4 regions of the Arthrobacter sp. JUb115 genome follow, and region 4 is predicted to be linked to each of the others. Evidence: riboswitches for the same ligand, from Rfam matches in the RefSeq annotation. Region 4 holds a riboswitch; each other region holds the start of a gene.
What was found. Region 4 has a riboswitch for S-adenosylmethionine ahead of EDF61_RS12810 (ABC transporter substrate-binding protein). Riboswitches for the same ligand answer to the same signal wherever they lie in the genome.
Positions count from the first base shown of each region.

Region 1: linked by a shared signal. The riboswitch ahead of EDF61_RS09425 (acyl-CoA dehydrogenase family protein) and the one ahead of EDF61_RS12810 (ABC transporter substrate-binding protein) in region 4 are both predicted to bind S-adenosylmethionine.
Region 2: linked by a shared signal. The riboswitch ahead of EDF61_RS03010 (hypothetical protein) and the one ahead of EDF61_RS12810 (ABC transporter substrate-binding protein) in region 4 are both predicted to bind S-adenosylmethionine.
Region 3: linked by a shared signal. The riboswitch ahead of EDF61_RS01160 (bifunctional o-acetylhomoserine/o-acetylserine sulfhydrylase) and the one ahead of EDF61_RS12810 (ABC transporter substrate-binding protein) in region 4 are both predicted to bind S-adenosylmethionine.

Region 1 is NZ_SOBS01000004.1:346,670-350,247, forward strand. Features, by position in the region: gene EDF61_RS09420 (LLM class flavin-dependent oxidoreductase) at 1-1,330, shown strand, start outside; SAM riboswitch class I at 1,460-1,550, shown strand; gene EDF61_RS09425 (acyl-CoA dehydrogenase family protein) at 1,601-2,827, shown strand; gene EDF61_RS09430 (acyl-CoA dehydrogenase family protein) at 2,856-3,578, shown strand, end outside.
Region 2 is NZ_SOBS01000001.1:650,259-653,836, reverse strand. Features, by position in the region: gene EDF61_RS03020 (LOG family protein) at 1-556, shown strand, start outside; gene EDF61_RS03015 (VIT1/CCC1 transporter family protein) at 620-1,723, opposite strand; gene EDF61_RS03010 (hypothetical protein) at 1,778-2,044, opposite strand; SAM riboswitch class IV at 2,060-2,173, opposite strand; gene EDF61_RS03005 (DinB family protein) at 2,241-2,828, opposite strand; gene EDF61_RS03000 (cupin domain-containing protein) at 2,962-3,528, shown strand.
Region 3 is NZ_SOBS01000001.1:241,789-245,366, forward strand. Features, by position in the region: gene metX (homoserine O-acetyltransferase MetX) at 1-7, opposite strand, end outside; gene EDF61_RS01160 (bifunctional o-acetylhomoserine/o-acetylserine sulfhydrylase) at 10-1,353, opposite strand; SAM riboswitch class IV at 1,445-1,564, opposite strand; gene EDF61_RS01165 (VOC family protein) at 1,737-2,381, shown strand; gene EDF61_RS01170 (GNAT family acetyltransferase) at 2,443-2,859, opposite strand; gene EDF61_RS01175 (CPBP family intramembrane glutamic endopeptidase) at 2,878-3,578, opposite strand, start outside.
Region 4 is NZ_SOBS01000007.1:24,874-28,451, reverse strand. Features, by position in the region: gene EDF61_RS12815 (ABC transporter permease) at 1-814, opposite strand, end outside; gene EDF61_RS12810 (ABC transporter substrate-binding protein) at 826-2,457, opposite strand; SAM riboswitch class I at 2,581-2,672, opposite strand; gene EDF61_RS12805 (NAD(P)H-binding protein) at 2,958-3,578, shown strand, end outside.

The DNA.
Region 1 (3,578 bases), on a different contig from region 4:
TGAATACTGGGTGGATCTGGCCAAGACCCTGGAGCGCGGTGGCTTTGACGCCCTGTTCCTCGCCGATGTACTTGGCATCTATGACGTGTACCAGAATTCCAGCGGTCCAGCCTTGCTCGATGCCGACCAGGTGCCACTGAACGATCCCTTCATGCAGGTTTCCGCCATGGCCGCGGCCACGAAGAATCTCGGTTTCGCGGTGACCAGCGCGCTGACCTATGAGCAACCCTACGCGCTGGCCCGGAAGTTCTCCTCGCTGGACCACCTCACCCGCGGGCGCATCGGTTGGAACGTGGTGACTAGCTACTTGGAGTCGGCGGCCCGCAATCTGGGCATGGCCAGGCAGCTGGATCACGACGCCCGCTACGACATTGCCGATGAATTCATGGACGTGGTCTACAAGCTCTGGGAGGGATCATGGGAGGAAGACGCGGTTCTCAAGGACCGCGAACGTGGCGTCTACACCGACCCTTCCAAGGTGCATCCGATTAACCATCACGGCCAGTACTTCAACGTGCCGGGCATCCATCTTTCCGAGCCTTCCATCCAGCGCACCCCGGCGATCTTCCAAGCGGGCGCTTCTTCGCGCGGCCGGCGCTTTGGCGCGCAGCATGCCGAGGGCATCTTCCTGAATTCGATCAATACCGCGGTCACCCGCCGCCAGACCGATGCGATCCGCGACGAGTTCGAACTGGTGGGTCGGCCCCGGGACGCCGCCAAAATCTATGCGCTGATGACCACTGTGGTGGCTGATTCAGACGCGCAGGCGCAGAAGCTCTACCGCGAATACCAGTCCTATGCCTCGCGCGAAGGTGCCATGGCATTCTATGGCGGGTGGTCGGGCTTGGACCTGAGCCAGTACGCGCCGGATGAGGAGCTGCAGTATCTGGAAACCAACGCGGCGCGATCGGCGGTCTCGATTTTCACTACAGCGAATCCGCAGCAGAAGTGGACCCCGAATGCCATCGCCGACTACCTCGGAGTTGGCGGCATCGGACCGGTGCTCGTCGGTTCGCCGGAAACCGTGGCGGACGAAATCGAGCGTTGGGTGGATGAATCAGGATTGGACGGGATCAACTTGGCCTATGCCATCACCCCAGGTTCCTTCGAGCAGTTCACCGATCTGGTGGTTCCCGAGTTGCGGAAGCGCGGAAGAACTTGGGCAGGATACGAAGGCAACACCCTGCGCGAATATCTGGCGGGTCCCGGCACGACGCGAGTGGCTGACGATCACCCGGCAGCCGCCTATCGCGGGGCTTATGCGGGAAAGGCCTCGGCAGCGGAATCCGAAGCGAGCCAAACACCTGAAGCTGTACTAGGCGCCCGGTGACACATGAGGAAATATGACGGCCACTGAGGCTCCTGTGAAGGCCTCGAAAATGTCGATTCATGACGATGTTCCGTCCTATGACATCTTCCCTGCCAAGCGGAGGCCGTCGGTGCTTCACTGATGGAGCACAACCCATCCAGAGCGGCTGAGAGACCTGGCTCCGAGACGCCGCAGCAAGCCTGCACTCCGCAGGTAGTGCTAACGCCAGGTTCGATGGATCCGCAGATTTTCTGCATCCTTCGGAATCCATAGCCCAAGAGGAGAACGAAGATGACTGTACTGGATACCCAATTGCCGCGCGTGCCCTACATCGGCACTGCTGATGAAGCTGAACTCGCTCATTGGCGCGACGTCGCCCAGCAAGTAGCTGGCAAACTGGCGGCTGACGCGCTCGACCGCGACCGCAAGAACGCCCAGCCTTTCGCCGAAGTGCAGCTGCTGCGCGAAGCCGGGTTGCTCAATCTCTTGGTGCCTGCAGAATTCGGCGGAGCCGGAGCCCATTGGGAAACGGCCTTCGAAGCGGTCCGCATACTGGCCGCAGCTGATGGATCCATCTCGCAGTTGCTGGCTTACCACTACATCAACCAGTCCGGCATTGCGTTCTACGCCCCGGCAGAAGCTCAAGGGGCATGGTGGCAGCGCACCGTGGAAGGGGGGTGGCTCTGGGGCGATTCGGTGAATCCAGTTGATCCGGATTTGACGCTGAGCGCCGAAGGGGACGGCTACCGACTGAATGGAGCCAAGCGGTTCTCCACGGGTTCCGGTGTTGGAGAGGTCATCGTCATCAACGCGCTGGTCCAGGGCGGAGAATACGACGGGCAGATTCTCGCGTTGGTTCTGCCACGCGATATCGATGGCTTGGAAATCGTTGACGACTGGGACTACCTGGGACAGCGGCTGAGCGCGTCGAATTCCTTGAAGTTCCACAACGTGCGGCTCGAAGCAAGGGACTTGCTGGGATTCGTCACCGATGAACCGGTCTCCACCCTGCTCACCCCCGGGATCCAGCTGGCCTTCGCCAACTTCTACCTGGGCATCGCCCAGGGAGCGCTGGCGCGCGGCAAGCAGATCTTGCTGGGCCGCAAGAACGCCTGGCTGTTCTCGCAGGCAGAGACCTACTCGCAGGACCCGATCTTCCAGCGCACCGTCGGAGAGCTCAAAGCCCGCACCGCAGCGGTGGCGGCGCTGACCGAGAAGCTGGGCCGGAAATTCGACGCCCTGCTCTCGAAGGCCGGGGATGTCACCCAGCCCGAGCGAGCGGCGTTGGCCGTGGAAATTGCTGAAGCCAAGGTGGTCTCCACTGAGGTGGGAGTGGATGTGGCGAACCGGATCTTCGAGGTGACCGGTTCATCTTCGACTGCGAACTCGGTGGGCCTGGACCTGTACTGGCGCAATGTGCGCACCCATTCGCTGCACGACCCAGTGGACTACAAGAAGATCGAGGTCGGCGCCTACTTCCTGCGCGGAGAGTCCCAGCCGCTCTCGCTGTACACCTAAGAAAACTTCTCCCGGATTGGACTGAACGATGACTGTACTTGCAACTGGCAATCGACTCGCAGGACTCAAAAACCGCTTCGCACCGCTCTTCGCGCGCATTGCGCAGGGCGCAGCCGAACGCGACCGCACCGGCGAATTGCCCTACCAGCAGGTCGCGGACCTGGCCGCTGCCGGCTTTGGTGCGGTTCGGGTCCCGGAATCGCACGGGGGTGCCGGTGCTACGCTGCCCGAGCTCTTCGAGCTCTTCGTGGATCTCGCGGCCGCGGATTCCAATATTGCCCAAGCGCTGCGCGCGCACTTCGCCTTCGTCGAGGACCGTCTGGTTGCGGCCCCCGGCCCGGGGCGCGACAAGTGGCTGGCCCGCTTCGTGGCGGGAGAACTGGTGGGCAACTCCTGGACCGAGGTCGGCACCGTCAAGGTCGGGGACGTGATCACCAAGGTCACCCCGGACGGCGAGGGAGGATTCAAGATCAACGGCACCAAGTACTACTCCACCGGCTCGATCTTCGCCGACTGGCTGGATACCTACGCAGAGCGCACCGACACCGGCAAGCGGGTGATCGCCGCAGTCAACCGCCACCAGCCCGGCGTCGAGCTGGCCGATGACTGGGATGGCTTCGGCCAGCGCACCACGGGTACCGGCACCTCGACCTTCACCGATGCAATTGTCGCCGAAGAAGACCTCATCGACTTCGATACGCGTTTCAAGTACCAGACAGCTTTCTACCAGCAGGTGCTGCTCGCTGTCCTG
Region 2 (3,578 bases), on a different contig from region 4:
CGCCAACGCCGGTGCGTGGCTGGCCGATTACGGGCAAGAAGATGTCGCTACGGCATTGCAGATGCTGGCCGAAGCGCCAGATGCGATCCATCAGCGCACCGGCTGGGCGAGAACTGCGCTGATGGTCAAGGAGCGTTTCCCGAGCCAGCGGCAGTCCCTGGGCGTGCCAACCTGGTTCTACGGCCACGAGCCGCCGAATCTGTTTGCCACCCAGATTGCCAAGTTCTTCACCAATTCCATTCGTGAAGCGATTTTGCTGGAGCAGTCCAACGGCGGGCTGGTAGTTCTGCCCGGGGCCGCCGGCACGGTGCAGGAAATCTTCCAGGATGCCTGCGAAAACTACTACGCTACCGGTGCTCGCGTGGTGCCGATGGTGCTGATCGGCAAGGACTATTGGACGAGGGATCTGCCTGCTTGGCCGCTGCTTCAGGCCCTGGCCAAGGACCGTGTCATGGAACAGAAGATTGCTCTGGTGGAAACCGCCGAAGAAGCGATGGAGTTCATCCAGAGCATGCAAACCCTGCGCCGGCGTACCCGGCGGCCGGAGAACAGCTAGAGCACGGCATGGAAAATGCCGGTACAGCCAAAGCTGTACCGGCATTCGAATCGCAGCAGGCTGCTATCCGATGCTGACGTCGAAGATCAGGCCCAAGCAGTAGGTGATGGCCGCTGCGCCCCAGCCGATGGCTAGCTGGCGCAGGCCGCGCTTGAGCGGGGAGGCACCGGAAAGCAGTCCCACGATCCCTCCGGTGATCATCAGGGCCACGCCTACCAGGACTACCGAGACGAGGATCGCGGTCATGCCGGAGAGCCCAAGGATATAAGGCAGGATCGGCACGACCGCGCCGGAAGCGAAAAGGATGAACGAGGTGGCCGCCGCGCCGGTGGCCGACCCCAGTTCCTGGTGCTCCTTCTCGAGTTCTTCGCCGCGGCCTTCCGGGTTCAACGAGAAGTCGGGGTTGCAATCGCAGGTGAACAGGCCCATGCGTTCTGCGGCCCGGTGCGCTGCATCTTCATCGCTCATTCCGCGGGCCTTGTAGATCAGCACCAGCTCGTTGGCGTCCAGATCGAGGTTCGGGGCGGCGGTTAGCGTGACCTGGGTTGGTCGCGAGGCGGTCAGCAGCTCGCGCTGGGAACGCACCGAGACGTATTCGCCAGCTGCCATGGACAGTGCGCCGGCCAGCAAACCGGCAACACCGGAGAACAGCACGAAGGTCGCTGAAACACCGGTCGCACCGATACCCATGATCAACGCCAGGTTGGAAACCAGCCCGTCGTTGGCGCCGAAGACCGCAGCGCGGAAGTTGCCCGAAAGGCGCGCACGGCCTGCTGTAGCCAGCGCCCGGACGACCTCTTCGTGGACCTGTTCGTCGGCCGCCATCTGCGCGGTGGCGTCCTTGTCGTCGCGGTAGGGCGAACTGCTTTCGGAGCGCTGGGCCATGGCCAGCACGAAGACCGAACCGAAATGCAATGCCAGGAAACGCAGCATGGTGCGTCGCAGCGACGGGCGGACTTCCTTGAAATGCTCGCCGAGCAGGACGCGCCAGTGGGATTCGTGGCGGGCTTCCGCCTCTGCAAGGCCCAGCAGGATTTGCCGTTCTTGACCGGTTTTCTTTTCCGCGAGGGCCCTGTAGATGGAGCCTTCGGCGACTTCATCTGCGAGATACTTGCGCCATCGCTGGATCTGCGCTTTGGTAGGTTCGGTTTCTGGGTGCTGTGGCATCGCGACGATGACTCTCCTGGAACATGGATTTTCCAATGAAACCCGTGGATCGGATCAACCACCCAGTTTAGTCAGGGCTCCTGCACTTGGGAATTTGGCAAGGCTAAAAGCAATTCTCTTGCCCGCGGGATTTCCGGCTACCGGCAGCACCAGCTGCAATTCAGAAGTGGCCGGATCATAGGTCGGCCTGCGGGCGCAACGGGCAATGAGCCGTTCAAGCCTGAGCGGATCTGCAACGTAGCGGGTGCGCCAGCGCCCCTCGGCCTTGAACTGCACTTGGCCGGTCTGGCGGTCGATGACGGGCAGAATCGGATATGCCATTGAGGTCAACTCTCTTGCGAGCTCTTGCCCGTGCACCTGTTGATGCGCGGACCGCTTCCTCATCCGAACCACCCATGAACTTGGGGTTGGTGCGCGGCCAGTCGGAGCTTGGCGCCGCGTCTCGTGAAGCAACATTTCCGATGGTACCGCCGGCGGCAGGGCGCGGTGAAGTCCGAATGCGTAATATGACTGCGGCTCAGCTGCCCGGGGCAAAGGCATTGGCCAGTTGCTGCAGCTTCTCGCGTTGTTCGGCCCATTGCCCCGCGGTGTAGCCGGGCAGCAGATCCAGTTGCGCGGTCCAGCCAGCACGGCCATCGAGCTGCTCGCGAATAATATCCAGATGCCCTGCATGCCGGGAGGTCTCGGCGAGCGCATGGATGAGCAGGTGATCCAAGGTGGTTTTGCCAGCTGGCCCCCACCACGGTACCTCTACGGGGCAGTCCAGGGGCAGGTCGCTGATGGCTTCATCGGCGAAGGCGATGGCTTTCCGATACAGGCCGATCAGCTGTTGCGCATCCATATCTGCTGGCGGGAGGAAATCCGCGTCGGGATCATGCGGCGCAATGAATTCGCGAACGTAGCGGTCATCGGCCCTGCGCTTGAGGCAGGTGCCGAAATATTCGTATTCATTGATCGCCAAATGGTGCAGTACTCCCAGGATATGGGTGCCTGTAGGGGTGAGCGGAGTGCGTGCCAGGTGTTCGGCGAGGCCTTCTGCCTTGTAGATCGCATTCTCGCGCGCGTCGTTCAGGTACCCGCAGAGCTTGTCCTTGGTGCTGTCCATGGGCAGAGTCTAGTGAGCGCTGCAGTCTCGCGGTAGAGGGCGCGGTGTGTTTACCATTGGTAAACTTGCCCCGCAGGCCTTGAAGCCAAAGTGGTTGCGGTTGTTGCTGCAGAAAACGTCGAGGAGCCAAACGATGAAAACCTTGCCAGTTGAACCAACCGGTGCTGCGATCAATATCGGTGCGAGGCTGCGCGGGGTGCGCCAGACCCAGCGTATGACCATTGACCAGGTCGCCGAGCTATCCGGACTGACCAAGGGTTTCCTCTCGCGTGTGGAGCGCGACCTGACCAGCCCTTCGGTTTCCACTCTTTTGCGGTTGTGCGAAGTGCTGGGCATGGAGGTCGGTACCCTCTTCGAGGTTCCTGAAACGAAACTGGTCCGACTGGAGCAGGCACCCCGTGTTTCCCTGGGCGGTGACGGCATCACGGAGCAGCTGGTCACGCCGCGCAGCGAGAAGCGGGTGCAGATGATTCGCGCCGAGATTGCGCCCAAGGGCACCGGTGAAGCGGAGCTGTATTCGGTGGATTGCGAGCTGGAAGTGCTGCACGTGATCGCTGGAAAATTCATCCTGGTATTGCCTGATCAGCGCGTAGAACTCGAAGCAGGCGATACGATCACCTTCCCCGGGCGTGAACCGCATAGCTGGGAAAACGATTCTGATGAGGTTGCCGTGGTTACCTGGACGCTGATCCTCTCATGACGCCAATCCCTTGCGCTTGCTGCCATGGCACGGCATGCGCAGTGCGGCTG
Region 3 (3,578 bases), on a different contig from region 4:
ATGCCATGCCTAGAGGGTTTCCTGCAGTTCCTTGTTCTCGAGGGCTGCAACTGCTTGGAAGCCCAGTTCCAGATCGGCCAGAATATCCTTGATATTCTCCAGTCCAACGCTCAGCCGCACCAGTCCCGGGCTCACGCCGGCCGCAACCTGCTCAGCTTCGGAGAGCTGGGCGTGGGTGGTGGAGGCCGGGTGGATGACCAATGAGCGCACGTCGCCGATGTTCGCGACATTGGAGTGCAATACCAGTGCGTCCACGAAGGCCTGGCCGGCTTCCGAACCGCCCTCCAGTTCGAACGCGATGATCGAGCCGGCGCCCTGATCGCTGTACTTCTGCGCACGCTCATGCCAAGGCGAGGACTTCAGGCCTGCGTAGGCGACCTTCTGCACTTCCTCGCGGGCTTCGAGCCAGTTGGCAACTTCTACGGCATTCTGGCCGTGGCGTTCAATGCGCAGCGACAAGGTTTCCAGGCCCTGTGCGATCAAGAACGCGTTGAACGGCGCAACCGAGGAACCCAAATCGCGCAGCAACTGCACGCGGGCCTTGAGGATGTAGGCCAGATTGGCGCCCAGGATGCCGTTGACACCCAGGTCGCGGGCGAAGACCAGGCCGTTGTAGGACTCGTCCGGGGTGTTGAAGCCCGGGAAGCGGTCGGCGTCCTTGGCGAAGTCGAAGTTGCCCGAGTCCACGATGACACCGGCAATGGCACTGCCGTGTCCGCCGAGGAACTTGGTGGCTGAATGGATCACGATATCCGCGCCCCACTCGATCGGGCGGATCAAGTACGGGGTGGCCAGGGTGTTGTCCACCAGCAGCGGCACGCCAGCTTCGTGGGCGATCGCCGAGATGCCCTCGATGTCCAGGACGTCCTGTCGCGGATTGGAGATGGTTTCCCCGAAGAAGGCCTTGGTGTTCGGACGCACCGCGGCGCGCCAATCATCCAGGTTGTCCGGGTCGGAAACGAAGGTGACCTCGATGCCCAGGCGCTTGAGCGTGTGCTTGAGCAGGTTCTGGGTTCCGCCGTACAGGCTGGGGCTGGCCACCAGGTGGTCGCCGGCTTCGGCCAAATTCAAGATGGCGAAAGTGGTGGCAGCCTGTCCCGAGGAGAGCAGCAGTGCTCCAACGCCGCCCTCCAGGTCAGCGATGCGGGTTTCCACCGCGTCGGTGGTCGGGTTGCCGATACGGGTGTAGATCGGCTCCAGTTCCTGCAGCGCGAAACGTGCAGCAGCGCTCTGGGCGCTGGGGAAGACGAAAGAGGTGGTTTGGAAAATCGGGAGAGCCCGTGCCCCGGTCGTCGGATCCGGGGTCTGGCCGGAGTGGATCTGACGGGTTTCAAATGACCAGTTATTGCTCATGGTTTCCTCCAAATAGCGTTTCATGACTATGGGGGTACGCCACTGAAAAGACACCGACAGGAAGCACCATATCGTGACGACTTCCAGGGGTAACCCGCGCTTGTCCTTGATGCCTTGTGCGTTCAAGGGCCAGGTCTTCACCCGGGGCACCCCACCGCGGTTGGAGGGTTGCCGCCCAGTAAGCCGGGGCTTGTTACTGGGACTCATGACCTGGTACCAGTTTGCCCGAAAACCGAAGATCTTTGCAACGCAAGGGCTGGTGATTGGACTCAATCGGTCATATTTCGCGAATATTGCAGGTTCATCGCAGAGTATTCGATAGCATCACGGAACTTAGGTGTGCCTAAGTAGAGACTCGCATCACATGTTGTCATGATGGGCACATGATGAGGCTAGATCACGTAAGTTATGCATGCGGCCCGGACGGGCTGTTGCCAACCGCTGAAAGAATCTCCGAGTCCCTTGGACTGGAATTCGTCAAGGGCGGCGTGCATCCACGATTCGGAACACGCAATGTCATCTTCCCGCTCAAGCATGGCCAGTACCTGGAGGTGGTTGAAGTCCTGAACCACCCGGCCAGCGACAAGGCACCCTTCGGACAGGCGGTTCGCGCCCGTTCGGAGCTCGGCGGCGGCTGGATGGGCTGGTGCGTCTCGGTGGAGGATCTATCCAGTGCCGAGGACCGCTTGGGCCGCAAGTCGGTGCCGGGCAACCGGAAGTTCCCTGATGGCCGCGAACTGACCTGGCAGCAGATTGGCATCAAGGGCCTGATCGCCGATCCGCAGTGCCCGTACCTGATTTCCTGGGATGAAGGATCCGAGGAGCTGCATCCGTCCAAGGCGCTGGAACCTGCCGGCGCCATCAGCCAGATCTCCATCGCCGGCTCGCGTGAACGGGTGCTGGATTGGCTGGGCCAGCCGCAGAACGTCAATTTGGGCGCTGTCACCATGCAATATGAAGCGCCGAATGGCACTCCGGGCATCATGTCGGTTACCTTTGAGACCGAGTCCGGAACCGTGGTGCTGTAAACAGTTCCGCAGAGATCGCAAGTAGGCGGGGACAATGGCGTCCCCACCTACTTTCTTTTCCTTAAGGCCGGTCCAGCCGCTTCCCCAGGACCGCGACGTGCTGGTCTTCGAAGCCCCGCCGTTCATAGAAATCGATGACGGCAGAGTTCTCCTCGCGGACCATGAGCTGCACCTTGGGCACGCCGAGATCCCGCAGCCACAGGACAGCGGCATCCACCAGCGCCCTTCCCAGGCCGTTGCCCTGCCGGCACGGATCCACCGCAACATAGTAGAGCCAACCTCGGTGGCCATCATGGCCAACCATCGCAGTAGCCATGAGTTGATCGTTCTCAACGATGGACAGCACCGTGGAAGTAGGCTCGGCCAAAGCCCGTCGGGCGTCGGCGAGCGCATCATTCCACGGACGAGTCAGCCCAGTTGCTTCCCACAATTCAACTGCTTGGCGAAGGTCCTCCTCGCGCAGCACGGTAATCTGCATTGGCTCAGCTTACCGGCGCTACTGGCCGATTCCGATGGCCGGCCCGACCAAGGCGTATCCCACGAAGCCGATGGCATCAAGCAGGAAGTGCGCGATAACCAGCGGCATCACCCGCCCGTACTTCTGGTATACCCAGCCGAAGACGACGCCCATGAGCATATTGCCGATCATCGGCCCCACCCCCTGGTAGAGGTGGTAGCTGCCTCGGATTATCGCAGAACCAATAATGGTGCTCCACAAGCCCAGCTTCAATTTCTTGGCGTAGGTGAACAGGAATCCGAGCATCAGCACTTCTTCGAGGACTGCATGACGTGCAGCCGACAGCAGAAGCACGGGAACGCTCCACCAATAATCGCCTAGATTCGCTGCTGACAGTGCTGTGGTGACGCCCAGTGCCCGTCCAGCGGCATAGACGCCCAGCGTTCCCACTCCCATGGCCAAGAACATCCCCGCCCCGAGCAGTGCGTCCTTGCCCGGCTTGCGCATATCGAAACCGATGTCCCGGATAGTTCGTCCGGTCGTGCGCTTCATCAGGTAGAGCGCCAGCACGACGGGTACCAATGCAAAGAAGATGTCCAGCAGCTGGTAGGAGAAATCAAAGAACTCGCGGGTGCTCAGCGGGTTGTTCAAGGATGTAGTCTGCTCGCGCAGTGGCGCCCGGGTGACCTTATCGGCAAAGCTCAGCAGCGAGTAGACCGCGCTTTGTCCCAAAGACAGGG
Region 4 (3,578 bases):
CCTGCGCGGTAACTGACTGCAAGATCAGCTGGCCTAATCCTGCACGCGAAAACACCGTCTCCGTGATAACCGAACCAGCAAGCAGAGCGCCAATGGTGATACCCGCAATGGCTAGTGCGGCAGGGGCCGCGTTCTTCAAGGTGTGCCTGTAGAAGATCCACGCTTCGCTGGCGCCTTTGGCTCTCAGCACGTCGATGAATGGCTGCCTATTAACTTCCTGCACGCTTTTGATTAGCACCTGGGCGATCGGAGCGCTCAGGTGCACGGCGAGTACGAAGATAGGCACTGCCAGCGACATGAATGAGCCGTCCGGGAACAGTGACATCACTCCGAGCTGCACTGCCAGCAGCTGCAGGAGCACCAGGCCCAACCAGAAAACAGGAATGGACACCATTAGCGGTGGCAGATTCAGCAGCGTCTTGCGCAGTTTTTCGCCCTTGGACAGGCTCGCCGCTGAGGCGATGATCAGGGCGAATACCACCGACAAAACGAATGCGCTGCCAGCCAGAATCAGGGTGGATCCAGCTACTTCACCGATTCGATTCGCTACTTCCGAACCGCTGGACAAGGAATATCCGAGATCTCCGCGAAGCAATCCCAGCAGCTGCGTGAAGTACTGCACGAAGACCGGCTGGTCGTATCCGTAGTACGCCTTCATCTGTGCAATGGTGGCCGGATCCGCGGCTGAGTCAGTGCTCAGGAAGATCGTGACCGGGTCATTCGGCAAGGCCTGCACAGCGATGAAAACCGCCGTGTAGGCCAGCCAAATGACCAATATTGCCTGTCCCAATCGTTTTGCGATGTAAATGCCCATGAGCTCGGTTCCTAGCCGTCGTTCTTCCAAGCACCTTGGAAGATTGGTGCGGTACCGGAAGTGAATTCAACGTTGGCGGAGTTATTGGCCCCATAGACCTGAACTTCGTCCCAAAGAATCAAGGTCAAGGCTTGGTCAAGCACCAGGGTACGCTGTTCTTCTTCCACCAACTTCAGGTGCTCTTCTTCGGTGGTTGCTGACTGCTCTTCGGCGAAAAGCTTGTTCAGTTCAGGATCGGCGCGAAGTGTCTGATTGTTGTTCGCAGTTGCGTAGACCGGGCCCAGTCCGCCGTATGCGAACTGGCGGGTGCCGAAGAACTCCACTTTGTCGTCGACAAGCGCGTTGGTCAGGAAAGTATTGTCCGCCGCGCGGTTGACCAGCTGGACGCCAATCTCTCGCCATTGCTGTTCAATCAGTTCGAACGCTGGCTTGATGACCACGGAGTTATTGGAGGTGGAGACCGTTACTTCCAGTTTCTTTCCGTCCTTCTCGCGAATGCCATCCGCGCCCGGCTTCCAACCGGCTTCATCCAATAATTGCTTGGCCTTTTCTGGGTTGTACGCCAGTTCGGAAGATAGGTCTACGAAACCTGGAGCCTTATGGTTCAGGATCGATCCGGAGATGACGTAGCTATCCGAGAGAACGGTTTCCTTAATGGCCTGGCGGTCGATTGCAATCTGCAGCGCTTGGCGGACTTTGACGTCTTCAAGCTTTCCCGAGCCAACACGTACTGCTGCGTGGTTGCTGGTCAGGTCTACGCCTTCAGCAGCTAACACCTTGCCACCGTTGGTACCCAGCACTTGTTCGTCCACCGGTTGCAAGCCTCGGACGAGATCTACCTGCGCGGACTGAACTGCCCCGGCACGGCTAGCTACCTCAGGAAGGTATTTGATAACCAAGGTATCCAGGTATGCATCGCCCTGGTTAGAGGCAGATTCTGGTGCCCAAGCGTAGTCATCGCGGCTGGTGAAAACCACTTCTTCATCAGGCTTTTCCGATTCAAAGACAAACGGTCCGGAACCAACGATCTTGGAGATCGAGGACTGCGCGGCGTTATCCAGTTCAAGGGTTTTCGGGGACACCAATCCAGCAGTTACTGAAGAAGTCGCCCGAAGGAAATTGGCATCCGGACGCTTGAGCGTGACCTTGACCTTGTTGTCCCCAACGACCTCTGCCGACTTGTAGGCGGCAAAGTCAACGTTCGGTGCAATCTGAGCTTCCTTGATGCCCTGACCCAGCGCGTCCAGGTTCAGTTTCACGGCTTTGGCATCCAGTTTGGATCCGTCTGAGAAGGTGACTCCGTCGCGAATGGTGAACGTGAACTCGGTCTTGGCATCGTTGGCTTCGAATCCGCTGGCGATCCAGCCAACCAGCTTGCCAGCTTCCACGTCGTAGTAGGTCAGGCGATCAAGGACGGAATTCAGTACGTTGGCCTTCTCATAGAAACGCGCTGCCTGAGTCTGCCAATTGTTGATGGGGGTAACTTCAGCAAAAGTGAAGGTACCGCCTTCTACTGGTTCCCCTGGATCGGCTGCTGCTTCAGCGGCGCCAGTAGTATTGGCGTTGTTTCCGCATGCAGTGAGTGACAAGCCCAGAACGGCAAGGATTGCAGTGGCCTTCAGGCCAAAATGTGCTGTACGCATGGTTACAGATGTCCTCTCGGTTGGTGCCCCGAGGATTACGCATAGATTCCCTGTACGTTCTGCCTTGATTCCGGGACTACCCACGGCGAGTTTCTTCCGGCAGACCGTTGAGAAATTTAGCAATCTCCATCGGTCCTGGCCTTAGCACCGCTCCCGTTTACGGGTGGTTGCTGCGACTTCAACGAGCCAGGTCTCTCGGTCGCTCTGGATGGGGTGTCCGGCTGTACCGGCCGAACAGTTCAAGTCTGCAACCCCTGAATTCAGCAGACAAGCGTTACGTAAGCAGGGGTCATGAAGTCGCAGAACGCGTCCTGAAACAGCCGATACACGTCATGCTGCGCGTCATAAAATGCAATGCGCCGGACATAAAACGCTTTGTGACGCCAATTGTGGACAGATCCATGCGAATCCTTGCTTAATCGGCATTCCCATTCGATGGTTCCGGGAATTACCTCACGTCCTCGCCGGTTGTAGCAGATGCAGACCAACGAGAGGACCCCATGAAGATCGCAATTACCGGTGCCACCGGACAGCTTGGAAATCTAGTCATCGACGCGCTGCTGGCGCGCGGGGCGAATGCCGCTGATCTGGTCGCAATTGGCCGCTCCGAGCAGAAGCTGGAACCGCTGGCAGGCAAAGGCCTGGAAACCCGCGTTGCCGATTACAACGCCCAGCCAACTCTCGTGTCCGCACTCGAAGGCATAGACAAGCTGCTGCTGATTTCGGCCAGCGAGGTGGGCCAGCGCGTTGCCCAGCATGAGAACGTCATCAATGCCGCCAAGCACGTGGATGTCTCGCTGATCGCCTACACCTCAATTGCCAACGCCCTGTCCGGCGGCATGAAGCTCGCCGACGAGCACATCGCCACCGAACGGCTGCTGGCCGGATCCGGCATCGACTACGTGCTGTTGCGCAATGGATGGTACATCGAGAACTACACCGACCAGCTGATGGGCTACCTCAACAGCGGCACGGTGCTCGGTGCCGCCGGCGATGGCAAGATCAGCGCTGCCGCCCGTGCAGACTATGCGGATGCCGCTGCGGCCGTGCTGCTTTCCGAGGAGGACCAGAACGGCAGGATCTACGAGCTGGGCAGCGATAAGCCATTCACCCTCGCCCAG